3 regions of the Mesorhizobium sp. B2-4-7 genome follow, and region 2 is predicted to be linked to each of the others. Evidence: riboswitches for the same ligand, from Rfam matches in the RefSeq annotation. Region 2 holds a riboswitch; each other region holds the start of a gene.
What was found. Region 2 has a riboswitch for cobalamin ahead of FJ946_RS17930 (DUF1636 family protein). Riboswitches for the same ligand answer to the same signal wherever they lie in the genome.
Positions count from the first base shown of each region.

Region 1: it holds a riboswitch for cobalamin, as region 2 does, so the genes downstream of both, FJ946_RS01055 (ABC transporter ATP-binding protein) here and FJ946_RS17930 (DUF1636 family protein) in region 2, are expected to answer to the same signal.
Region 3: it holds a riboswitch for cobalamin, as region 2 does, so the genes downstream of both, bluB (5,6-dimethylbenzimidazole synthase) here and FJ946_RS17930 (DUF1636 family protein) in region 2, are expected to answer to the same signal.

Region 1 covers NZ_VFVH01000001.1:214,434-218,592, reverse strand. Annotated here, with positions in the region: gene FJ946_RS01065 (Gfo/Idh/MocA family oxidoreductase) at 1-176, opposite strand, end outside; gene FJ946_RS01060 (LacI family DNA-binding transcriptional regulator) at 358-1,383, shown strand; cobalamin riboswitch at 1,446-1,655, shown strand; gene FJ946_RS01055 (ABC transporter ATP-binding protein) at 1,912-2,700, shown strand; gene FJ946_RS01050 (ABC transporter substrate-binding protein) at 2,740-3,687, shown strand; gene FJ946_RS01045 (iron ABC transporter permease) at 3,696-4,159, shown strand, end outside.
Region 2 covers NZ_VFVH01000006.1:107,329-111,487, forward strand. Annotated here, with positions in the region: gene FJ946_RS17925 (winged helix-turn-helix domain-containing protein) at 188-1,387, shown strand; cobalamin riboswitch at 1,417-1,621, shown strand; gene FJ946_RS17930 (DUF1636 family protein) at 1,659-2,105, shown strand; gene cobW (cobalamin biosynthesis protein CobW) at 2,108-3,160, shown strand; gene FJ946_RS17940 (cobaltochelatase subunit CobN) at 3,177-4,159, shown strand, end outside.
Region 3 covers NZ_VFVH01000001.1:665,530-669,688, forward strand. Annotated here, with positions in the region: gene FJ946_RS03365 (pirin family protein) at 1-505, opposite strand, end outside; gene FJ946_RS03370 (DUF2277 domain-containing protein) at 546-812, opposite strand; gene FJ946_RS03375 (exodeoxyribonuclease VII small subunit) at 911-1,162, opposite strand; gene FJ946_RS03380 (histone deacetylase family protein) at 1,166-2,092, opposite strand; cobalamin riboswitch at 2,214-2,394, shown strand; gene bluB (5,6-dimethylbenzimidazole synthase) at 2,443-3,195, shown strand; gene FJ946_RS03390 (TetR/AcrR family transcriptional regulator) at 3,241-3,846, opposite strand; gene FJ946_RS03395 (MFS transporter) at 3,967-4,159, shown strand, end outside.

The DNA.
Region 1 (4,159 bases), on a different contig from region 2:
ACGTCGAGATCGGTCCCGATCGCGACCCCGGCGAGGTCGTATTCGCGTGCCCGCTGGCGCGCCCTGTCGGCGTCGAGGTCGACGAGACCGACGATCTTGACGGCAGGGGATTGGCTGATGGCCTCGAGCCAGGTTTTGCTCATGGCTCCGCACCCGACCAGGACGACGTGCATCATCCAGCGCTCCTCCGGCCAACCCCTCCTGGCTGGCACCCACGGCAGTCCGTAAATGACTTCCGTAAACGTTTACGATGACACACCCGATGGCATATATTGTCAATCGGATTTGTACCGTCGGCTCTGAAACGCCTTGGCCGCACGACCGGCTGGTGCTAGCCAGAAGCAGGAGGGGGAGGTCTTGGCGTCCAGCATTCACGATCTTGCGCGGCACCTGAACATTTCGATCGGTACGGTCTCGCGCGCGCTTAACGGGCGCGCCGACGTGAACGCCGAGACACGCCAGCGCGTGCTCGAGGCGGCCCGGAAGCTCAATTATTCACCGAACCACTCGGGCAGGAACCTACGCCGCGGCACCACCCATGCCGTGGCTTTCATGCTGCAGCCGCATCCGGGCGACCAGCAGTATGGCGAGCCGTTCTTCATTCCGTTCCTCACCGGACTGCAAGCGACATTGGCCGAGTGCGGGCTGGACCTGATCATCGTCATGGGCGCGCCGGCGGATTATCAACAGGAGCGGCTGCGCCGCGTCGTCGAGACGCGTCGTGCCGATGCCGTCGTACTGGCCTGGACGCGGCGCGAGGACGATCGCATCGACTATCTGAGCAAGGCCGGCTTTCCCTTCGCGACGCTCGGCCGAAGCCGGTCCGGCGACGACAGCTATCCCTCTCTGGATCTGGATTTCGAGAAGGCGGGCGCCGATGCGGTCGACCGGCTGGTTGCGCGTGGCCACCGCCGCATCGCCGCCATCCGGCCGTCGCTTGACCTGAATTTCGGTTATCTGTTTCTGGAGGGTTATTGCAAGGCGCTGCGGCGGCACCGCATCGAAGTCGATCCCGGCCTGATTGTGGACGGTTTTATCAACGAAGCCGGTGGCTACGCGGTGACACCGCAAGTCATGCGGTCGAAGGATCCGCCGACCGCGATTATCTTCAACAACGACTCGATGGCGCTCGGCGGCTGCAAAGCGCTCGCCGAAATGGGGATCAAGCCCGGGCAGGATGTCGCGGTGATCGTCATCGTCGACACGCCGCTCTGCCGTTATTTCTCGCCGGCGCTGACCGGCTTTCGTCCGAGCCTTGACCCGATGGGGCGGCGGCTCGGCGAAATCCTGCTCGCCTCGCTCCCGGCTTTCGCCGGCGCGAAAGGGCCAGAGATCATTCGCGAGGTCTGGCCGCTGGAACTGGTGGCGCGCGATAGTGATTGACCACACGTTTGTATCGTTATAACAGAACATGCATCGACCTTGCCTCGACGCTGCCTGCATCCTAGGCTGCGACTCGTGATGGTCCCCGCGCCGCAAGGCGAGGGGTGAAAAGGGAACATGGTGAGGCCCGATTTTCGGGTCGAAGCCATGGCTGCCCCCGCAACTGTAAGCGGCGAGCAAAATCCGAGAAGCCACTGGCCGGCAAGGCTGGGAAGGCAGGATGGCGCAACGACCCGCGAGCCAGGAGACCTGCCATCTGCATGGGTTGACCGGACGGGGTGTGCCGGGAGGAGACGCGGGGTTCGGTCTTGTCGACCGGTTCAAGCCAGCTTCCTTCCGTCGCCATTTTTGAAAGTGACGGAAGTTGGACGGCTCCATCGATCGCATTCACTGCATTCCCATGCATCGCATCATCGTGTGCACGCTTTGCCGCGATATCGCCACCGAGGTGAATTCAGGCCAGCGTCCGGCAGGATTGGCAAGCAAGACGCTGGCCCGTATTCCGGCAGGCCCTGCAAGGAATTGCCCATGACCGCGCCGCTTCTCGAGGCCCGCGACCTGGCCGCGGCGGCGGATGGCCTGCATCTGGTGCATCCGGTCAGCCTTTCGGTGGCGGCGGGCGACCGTCTCGCCATCATCGGTCCCAACGGCGCCGGCAAGACGACATTGCTGCGCATGCTGTCGGGCATGCTGCGGCCGAGTTCGGGCGAAGTGAAGCTCACCGGGCGCCTGCTGGACAGGATTTCGACCGCCGAGCGGGCGCTGCACATCGCCGTCGTCGGCCAGACCGATCAACCGGATCCACGGCTGGCGGTGATCGATTATGTCGAGCTCGGCCGGGTTCCGCATACCGGCCGCAGGCACAGGAGCGAGGAACGCGACATTGTCGTCGAGGCGCTGCGTCGGACCGGGCTGTTGCCGCTGCTTGGCCGCACCATCGGCTCGCTGTCGGGCGGCGAGCGCCAGCGCGCCCAGCTTGCCCGCGCCATCGCACAGGAGCCGAAGATCCTGTTCCTCGACGAGCCGACCAACCATCTCGACCCGCGGGCGCGCAGCGAGTTGCTCGAACTGGTTGCAGGCCTCGGCATGACCGTGATCGCGGTGCTGCACGATCTGGCGCTGGTGACGCCTTTCGCCACCAGGGTCGCGGTGATGAGCCATGGCCGGTTGCATGTGCTGGCGCCGCCACGCGAAGCACTCACTCAGCAGCTGATCCGCGAGATCTTCGGTGTCGACGTCTTTAGGTTGCGCCACCCGACGGAGGACCGCGAGCTGACGGTGTTCGAGGTTCCGAACCGTGCCGCGCCATCTTCGTGAGCGCAGATCCAATTCCCGTGCAACGAAGGAGCAACATCCGTGAAACGCCTTGCCGTATCTCTTGCCTTCTCCCTGCTGGCCTCTACGGCCTTCGCCTTTCCGGTGACGGTCGACAGCTGCGGCAAGTCGCTGACCTTCGACGCGCCTCCAAAGCGCGCTGTCATTCACGATCTCAACATGGCCGAGATGGCCTTCGCCCTGAAGCTGCAGCCGTCGATCGTCGGCCTGACCGGCATCACCGGATGGTACAAGGTCGGCCCCGAATTCAAGGCCGAGCAAGGCTCGATCCCGGAACTGGCGCCCAAATATCCGACGCTGGAAAACCTGGTCGCTGTCGAGCCCGACTTCTTCTTCGCCGGTTGGTACTACGGCATGAAGCCGGGCGGCGAGGTGACGCCCGATACGCTGGCGCAACACGGCATCAAGACCCTGGTGCTGACGGAAAGCTGCGTCCATCTCGACAAGAACCGCCCCGCCGCTTCGATGGACCTGCTCTATGGCGATGTCGAGAAGCTGGGCAAGATCTTCGGCAAGGAGGCCGAAGCGGATAAGCTCGTCTCCGGCTGGAAGGCGCAGCTCGCCGAAATCACGGCCAAGGTCGGCGCCCGCAGGGGAACGCGCGTGTTCCTCTATGATTCCGGCGAGGACAAGCCGTTCACATCAGGCAAGTTCGCCATTCCCAACGCCATGATTTCCGCGGCCGGCGGCGACAACATCATGGCCGACATGGACACCAGCTGGGGCAACACGGATTGGGAGACGGTGGCCTCGCGCAATCCGCAATTCCTCATCCTGCTCGACTATCAGGATGGCGGCGGCTACCGGAAGCTGCTCGATTTCCTGAAAGCGCATCCGGCAATGAAGGAGACGGACGCGGTCAGGAACGAACGCTTCGCGGCGCTTCGCTATGCCGAACTGACACCCGGGCCGGCCAATATCGACGCGATCGGCAAGATTGCCAGGGCGATGCATCCGGAAGCGTTTTAACCGGGAACATGACTTTGCGGCACAAGGCATTCCTATTGGCCATGACGGCGGCGGCGTTGGCAATCGCCGCGTTCGCGCTGCTGTCGATCGCCTATGGCTCGACGATGATTCCGTTGGGCGACGTCGTTGCAGCACTTGGCCATGCGATCGGATTGAAGGGGCATGACGTGTCCGGCCCGGTCGGCAGGATCGTCGTCGACCTCAGATTGCCGCGCATAATCCTGGCCATCTGTGTCGGCGGCGGCCTGGGCGTGGTCGGCGCGCTGTTACAGACGGTGACGCGCAACGATCTTGCCGATCCGTTCCTGTTCGGCCTCTCGTCGGGAGCCGCCGCCGGCGCTGTCTCCGTCATCACCGTCTTCGGCGACAGTTTCGGGATCTGGACGCTACCGATCGCTGCGTTCACCGGCGGTATTCTGGCGGCTTGCGTTGTGCTTTTGCTGGTTGCGCGGGTGAGGGGACAAGGCCCCGA
Region 2 (4,159 bases):
CAAACCTTGTTCAAAACACTGGCCTGGACGGCATAAGGGAAGAAACTGGTCCGATCCGCTCCTGTTTGATTTCCTTCGCTTTTTACTCCACTTTTCTCTCCTGACAGAGTTGCCGCCAAAACCCTGCTAGCATGGCCGGAATCAACTGTCCGAACCACGCTCAACAAGCCATCAGAGTCGCATCCGAATGAAGGAAAATATCTCGCTCGCCGCGGCCCGGCGTATCGCGCTCGCCGCCCAAGGGTTCACTGATCCCCGCCCCGCCGGCACGCCCGACCGACGCCACTTCGCCCGTGTGCTCTCGCGTACCGGCCTGCTGCAGATCGATTCCGTCAGCGCGGTGGTGCGCGCTCACTACATGCCGCTCTATTCGCGCCTTGGTCCCTACCCGTTCGCCTTGCTCGACAACGCCGCCGTCACGCGCAAGCGCACGGTTTTCGAATACTGGGCGCACGAGGCTTCCTTCCTGCCGGTCGAGACCTATCCCCTGATGCGTTGGCGCATGCAGCGCGCCGAGCGTGGCGATGAAATGTATCTGGGTCTCGCCAAATGGGGCCGCGAGCACGCCGCCTATATAGAAGAGATCTACCGCGAGGTCGCGGAGCGCGGCCCGATCGCCGCTTCCGCGCTCGAAGGCCAGAAAGGATCCGGCGGCTGGTGGGGCTGGAGCCACGCCAAGCATGCCTTCGAATGGCTGTTCTGGGCAGGACGCATCACCACCGCGCACCGCCGTGGCTTCGAACGCTTCTATGATTTGCCCGAGCGCGTACTGCCGCGGGCGATCCTCGATCTGCCGGTGCCGTCTGCCGAGGACGCGCATCGGGAATTGCTGCGGATATCCGCCCGCGCTCATGGCGTCGCGACAGCAAGCGACCTGCGCGACTATTTCCGCCTGTCGCCGGCCGACATGAAGGGCCGGCTGGAGGAGCTGGTTGAAACAGGCGAGCTGGTGCCGGTGCGTGTCGAGGGCTGGAACAAACCGGCTTACCTCCATAAGGAGGCCCGTATTCCACGAAAAATCGAGGCCCGCGCCTTGCTGGCGCCGTTCGATCCGGTCGTTTTCGAGCGCTCGCGCACGGAGCGGCTGTTCGATTTCCACTACCGCATAGAAATCTACACCCCTGCCGAAAAACGGCAATACGGCTATTACGTCCTGCCGTTCCTGCTCGGCGACAGGATCGTGGCGCGCGTCGACCTCAAGGCCGACCGGCCGGCCAGCGTGCTACGCGTCCACGCGGCCTATGCCGAGCCCAGCGCGCCGCCTGAAACCGCCGCGCAACTCTTCCAGGAATTGACGCAGATGCAGGGCTGGCTCGGCCTCGAACGGATCGAGGTTACGCCCGCCGGCGACCTTGGGCAGCCGCTCGCCGACATTGCCGTGTCGTAGACGCGCGTTGACACCGCCGCCTGCAAGAGCCTAAATCCATTCCAGACGGTCTCCTCTCGGCAAAGGGAGGAGCCAAGAGGGAATGCGGTGCGAAATCTCGATTTCAAATCCGCGGCTGTCCCCGCAACTGTAAGCGACGAGCCAAGGCCGAAAACCACTGGGACGGTCCCGGGAAGGCGGCACGAAGGCGATGACCCGCGAGCCAGGAGACCTGCCGTCTGAGACATAAGAATCCGATCGCCCGGCGGGTTTTCCGGGCAAGGAGCCCGATTTGGAACGCGACAGCAGTTTCCCGGCTGAAACAGCGGACATTTTGTCTGGCGATAGCGACTTGTCTGGCGATAGCGACGCCTTGGCCGGCGTCACTGTTATCATCTGCGCTTCCTGCCGCGACGAGACCGGTTCCGATGCCCATCCCCGCGCCGGCGAAGTTTTGGCTCAAGATACGCGCCAAGCCGCAACGGCCGACAATGTCCGTGTCCGCACCGTCGAATGCCTCGGCAACTGCAAGCGCCGTCTCAGTGCGGCGATTCTTCGCGACGGCTGCTGGAGTTATGTCTTCGGCGACCTGAACATCGCCAGCGGCGCCGATCTCGTCACCGGCGCGAAACTCTTCGCCGCTTCGACCAACGGCCTCATTCCGTGGCGTGGTCGCCCGGATTCCCTCAAGCGCGGCCTCGTCGCCCGCATTCCTCCCCTCGACATGCTGAAGGACTGATCATGACCGCCGCAGTTTCCGCCGCCACTCTCTCCCGCGTCCCCTGTACCGTGGTCACCGGCTTCCTGGGTGCCGGCAAGACCACGCTGGTCCGCCATCTCCTGGAGAACGCGGGCGGCAAGCGGATCGCCATCATCGTCAACGAATTCGGCGACATCGGAATCGACGGCGAGATCCTCAAGGGCTGCGGCATCGACACCTGCCCGGAGGAAAACATCGTCGAACTGGCCAATGGCTGCATCTGCTGCACCGTCGCCGACGATTTCGTCCCGGCGCTCGACCAGATCCTGTCGCTGACGCCGAAGGTCGACCACATCCTGATCGAGACCTCAGGCTTGGCTCTGCCCAAGCCGCTGGTCCAGGCCTTCCAGTGGCCGACAGTGAAGAGCCGGGTGACAGTCGACGGCGTAATCGCCGTGGTCGACGGTCCGGCATTGGCCGAGGGGCGCGTCGCCAACGACATGGACGCCCTGCAGGCGCAACGCGCGCAGGACCAGACACTGGACCACGACGACCCCGTCGAGGAGGTGTTCGAGGACCAGATCGCCTGCGCCGACCTCATCATCCTGTCGAAGAGCGACCTGATGGATGCCGCAGGTTCGGCTCGCGCCAACGCCATCATTGGCGAACACTCCGCCCGCGCCGTGAAGGTCGTGCCGACGGCTCATGGCAAGGTCGATCCGTCCGTGCTGCTCGGGCTAGGCCTCGCCGTCGAGGACGACATCGAGAACCGCAAGTCCCATCATGACGGCGCCTTCGACCACGAGCACGACGACTTCGATACGTTCATCGTCGACATCCCCTCGATCGCCAACCCGGACGACCTGGCAAAGCGCGTCGCGACCGCCGCCGAACAGGAGAACGTGCTGCGGGTGAAAGGCTTCGTCGAGGTCGGCGGCAAGCCGATGCGGCTGTTGCTGCAGGCGGTCGGTCCGCGCGTCAATCATTATTATGACCGCGCCTGGACGGCTGACGACGACCGCCGCTCGCGCCTGGTCGTCATCGGCCTCAAGGGGCTGAACCGCCCGGCGATCGAGCATATCCTCGCCGGCTGAGGCAACACCGACCGCGATGCACATCCTCACCACCACATCCGCCTCGCTCGACGATCTCGCCGAGCCGGTCGATCTGCGGCAGACGCCGGCGGAAATGGTGGCGCTGTCCTTTACGGACAGCGACCTGGCCGGACTGGCAGCGGCCTGGAAAGGCGACGCCGATCGGCTGCCCACGATGCGGCTGGCCGCGCTGCGCGACCTGCGCCACCCCATGTCCGTCGACCTCTGGATCGACAGCGTCGCCCGTCACGCCAAAGTCATTCTGGTGCGTATTCTCGGCGGTTACGAGTGGTGGCGCTACGGCTGCGACCAGTTGGCCGTGGTTGCCCGTGAGCGCGGCATAAAGCTGGCACTACTTCCCGGTGAAAGCCACGACGAGGATATCAGGCTGATCGAAGCCTCGACGCTGCCGCGCGAGGAACTGGACGGGCTGCTCAATTATTTCCGCCAGGGCGGCCCGGCCAATATGAGCGCGCTGGTGCGCAGGCTGGCGCGGTTGGCGGGGTCTGATGGCGAGATTGCCGAGCCGGTAAGCGTGCCGAAAGCCGGGTTTTATGAGCCGGGGCGCGGAGTCGTGGAGAAGCCGTACTTATCGAATGTTGACGATCCTTCACACCCCCCTCTGTCCGGCAGGACATCTCCTCCGCAAGGGGGGAGATCGGCTGTCATCAAGGCCGGCTCCTCTTCTGTCCCCTTGGACAGGGATTTATCTCGACCATCCGCGATAGGCGAAATCGTCGATGAAAGAGCAATCTCCCCCCTTGCGGGGGAGATGTCCGGTAGGACAGAGGGGGGTGTGACGGAACTCGACGCCGGCAACGTCAACCCACCCGTGATTCCCATCCTCTTCTACCGCTCGATGCTGCTCGCCGCCGATGTCGCGCCCATCGACGCGCTTTTCGAGGCGCTACGGCAGCGCGGCATGCTGCCGGTGCCGATCTTTGTCTCCAGCCTGAAAGACCCGGAATCTCTGGCTTTTGTTGAAACCGCGATTGCCCA
Region 3 (4,159 bases), on a different contig from region 2:
TGACGCCTTCCGCGTCGATGTCGGGAAGCCGCGCGACAGCGGTGTTTTCGAAAACCGGCGCCACTTCCTCCTTGCCGTCCGGCAGCGCCAACCATGTCTGCAGCCCCGAGATCGACATCGGCGCGCCGCGCAGTTCTTCCGGCGTGCGCTCCGAATGGACGATGCCGCGGCCGGCGGTCATCAGGTTCACGTCACCCGGCTCGATCACCATCTCGGTGCCGAGCGAATCGCGATGCCTGATCCTGCCGTCGAACAGGTAGGTGACCGTCGACAGGCCGATATGAGGATGCGGCCGGACGTCGAGCGCCTGACCGGCACGCAGGATGGCCGGGCCCATGCGGTCGAAGAAGATGAAGGGACCGACCAGCCGCCTTTTGGCGGTCGGCAAGGCGCGGCGAACCTGAAAACCGCCAATGTCCTTGGCGTTCGGAATGACCATCAATTCGATCTGGTCGCCGGCAAAGGCATCGCCGGCTTCAGGATCCTTCCCGGGAAAGAAGCTCATGAACTCTCCTTGTCAGCGGCCGATGGCTGCTCTGGCCAGATCAGGCAAAGCGGATCGCCGCCTTCGCCCGCAGCTTGGCCGCAACCTCCTCGCGATTGCGCGGATGCTGGTTGGTTTCAAGCGAATCGAGAAGCTCGCGCGCCGACGCCGCGATGGCCTCGACGGCATGGTCGAATGCGTGCTGGTTCTGCTTCGAAGGCCGCGTCGTTCCGCTCAGCTTGCGAACGAATTGAAGGGCTGCATCGCGCACCTCGTCGTTGGTCGCCGGCGGATCAAAATTGAACAGGGTCTTGATGTTTCTGCACATCGCTTCCGTATCTCCTCTTGTCCTGGAGCCGTTTCAATCGGGACGCGTTCTATCCTCAATCATGATCGTGTCAAAAACCAGAGAGACGGCTGCGTGCCTCAATCCGCGTCCAGCGGCTCCGTCCCGACCGGCTTGCCGTCGCGGGACAGCCTGATCTTCTCCACCTTGTCCTCGGCCGCCTTGAGCAGCCGGTCGCAATGCACCTTCAGCGCCTCGCCGCGCTCGTAGATCTTGATCGACTGGTCGAGCGGCACATCGCCACGCTCCAGATCATCGACGATCTTCTCCAGCGCGTCGAGAGCCTGTTCGAAGCTCATCGCCTTGACGTCTTCGTTGATTTCACCAGCCATCATTCATCCTTTCATCAGTCGCCCGACATGGGCGGCGACCGAAAATGCCAATCCTTGCAGATCGTAGCCGCCCTCGAGCAGGCTGACGAGCCGGTTGGCGCTGTGGCGCGCCGCGCGCTGCATGAGTTGGCCGGTCGCCCAGTCGAAATCATCCTCGGTCAGGTTGATCTCGGCCAGCGGATCGCGATGATGCGCGTCGAAGCCGGCCGAAATGATGATCAGGTCGGGTGCAAAATTGTCGAGCGAGGGCAGCACGCGCGACAGGAAGGCATCGCGGAACGCCTCGCTGCCGGTCTGCGGCGCAAGCGGCGCGTTGACGATGTTGCCGGCGCCGGTTTCGTTCTTTGCTCCGGTGCCGGGGTAGAGCGGCATCTGGTGCGTCGAGCAATAAAGCACGGACGGATCGTCCCAGAAAACATCCTGCGTGCCGTTGCCGTGATGCACGTCCCAGTCGACGATGGCGACGCGTTCGATATCGTGTTTGCGCTGTGCATAACGTGCGGCGATGGCCGCCGTGTTGAACAGGCAGAAGCCCATCGCCGTCGCTTTCTCCGCATGATGGCCGGGCGGCCGGGCGGCGACGAAAACGTTGTCTGCCCTGCCGGCAAAGACGTCGTCGACGGCGGCGTTGGCGGCGCCGATCGCGGTGATCGCCGCTTGCCAGCTCTTCGGGCTGGCCGTTGTGTCGGCATCTATGCGGGCGATGCCCGTATCGGGAATGGCGGCGCGTACCCGCTCGACGAAATCCTCGGGATGCGCGTAGAGAATGGTGGCCTCGTCGCCTTGTGGCGCCTCGAGGCGATCGAGCGCGGCAAAAGCCTCGTCGTCGAGCACGCGCTCGATTGCGCGCAAGCGGTCCGGCCGCTCCGGATGGCCGGGTGGCGTGATGTGCTCGAGGAAGATCGGATGGGTGTAGAGACGAGTGGCCATGCTCCCTATCTAGTGCCCTGGCGCGGCGATGGCCATGCGTTGCGGCCTGATGGTTGGGGAAAATCGCGCTTGCGTCCGTTCGCGTCGCCGCGGGGATTGGCGGCGCAGGGGCTTCGTCGTAAAGTCCCGGCCACTGCCTGGTGCCCGCCGCGAGCGGGAGAATCGGGAACACGGTTTGATACCGTGGCGTGCCCAACGCTGTAAGGGGGACCGCGCCGGTAAATGCCACTGTCGATGACGGGAAGGCGCCGGATGCGGGTTGATCCCGAGCCAGAAGACCGGCCTGGCAGGCATCGTCATCCGCATGGTCAGGCGGACGGCAGTTGATTGCAATCGCAAGGGGACAAGCGATGCCGGACAATATGACCATCCCCGTGGGTGACGGATTCGACCAGATGGCGCGCGATGCGGTCTACCGCGCCATGTTCACGCGGCGCGATGTTCGCAGCCATTTTACATCAGAGGCCGTCGACGACGAGGTCTTGGCGCGGCTGCTGCTTGCCGCCCATCACGCGCCATCGGTCGGCTTCATGCAGCCATGGAATTTCATCGTCATTCGTGGCACCGAACGACGGGAACAGGTGCGCGACCTGTTCCTCGCGGCGCGCGAGCAGGAATTGCCGGCGATCGAGGAAGAGCGGCGGGCGCTCTACCGCAAGCTCAAGCTGGAAGGCATCTGCGAAAGCGCGCTCAATATCTGTATCACCTGCGACCGCCGACGCTCACAGGGTTCGCCGCTGGGACGCTGGCACAATCCCGAGATGGATCTCTACAGCACGGTCTGCGCGGTGCAGAATTTCTGGCTGGCGGCGCGCGCCGAAGGCGTCGGCGTCGGCTGGGTCAGCATTATCGAGGCGCAGGCGTTGAAAGACCTTCTGTCGATTCCCGGGCATGTGACGCCGGTGGCCTATCTCTGTGTCGGCCGTGTCTCGGAGTTCGCGCCGAAACCGGACCTCGAAACACATGGCTGGGGGCGGCGGCTGCCGCTGCCCGAGCTGATCATGAGCGAGACGTTTTGCGGACAGGGCGAAGTTCCGCTCAAATCAACGATCGCACGCCTCAAGGCGGCAACATGCGAAAAGTCTGACAAACCCTTGATTTGATTGCCGATACGGCATGCGCAGCGCGCTGCCGGCGGCCTGCCGTCGTCAGGCGGCTCCGGCATCCTTCCTCAACAATCCTTCGAGCAGTTGCTTGAATGCCGCCACCACGGTCTTCGACGTCGCTTCCGGGTCGTTCGAATTGGCGATCCGCTGCGCCGCCTGGCTGCTCGCCCCGTTGATCAGCCGTGCCGCGGTCTCGGGGTCTACGCCCGGGACAACCACCCCGTCGCCCTGCAGCGTCGTCAGGTGATCGGTCATCGACGCGACGCAGGCATTGGCGTTCGGCCATTGCGCGGGATCCCCCAGCACGGCCGGACCGTCCCGAAACATGATGCGCTGGATTTCCGGCTCCAGCGCCATTTCGATGTAGCTCGTGCATTCGTCGACGAAGCTTTGCCAGCGGGTCGGTGCTTTCGCTGCAACCTCATTCACCCGTGCCGCCATCTCGGCGTCTATCTCGGCGATAACCGCCTGCAAAAGCCCCTTCTTGTCCCCGAAATGATGATAGAGCGCACCGCGCGTCAGCCCGGCCGATGCGGTGAAATCATCCATCGATGCCTCGGCATAACCGATCGTTCCGAACGCATGCCGGGCCGCGGCAATCAATTTGGCGCGCGTTTCGGCGATCATTTCCCTGCGGGGCTTGTGCATCTCTTCTGGCCTTATCCACATACGTCACGTATGCCAATTGACATACGCGACGTATGATCTATTTAGTATTCATACGCATCGTATGTAATTTCCGAATCGCCTTTTGTCGAGGAACGGACCATGCAGAACCCCTATTCCGAGATCTTTCGAGCCCCTGGCGCCAAGGGCTTTGCCGCTGCAGGCTTCATGGCGCGCCTGCCGGTCGCCATGGCGCCGATCGGCATCGTGGCGATGCTGTCGCAGACGCGTGGCGAATACTGGCTGGCGGGTGCCGTCTCGGCGACATTCGCGCTGGCCAACGCTTTCCTGGCGC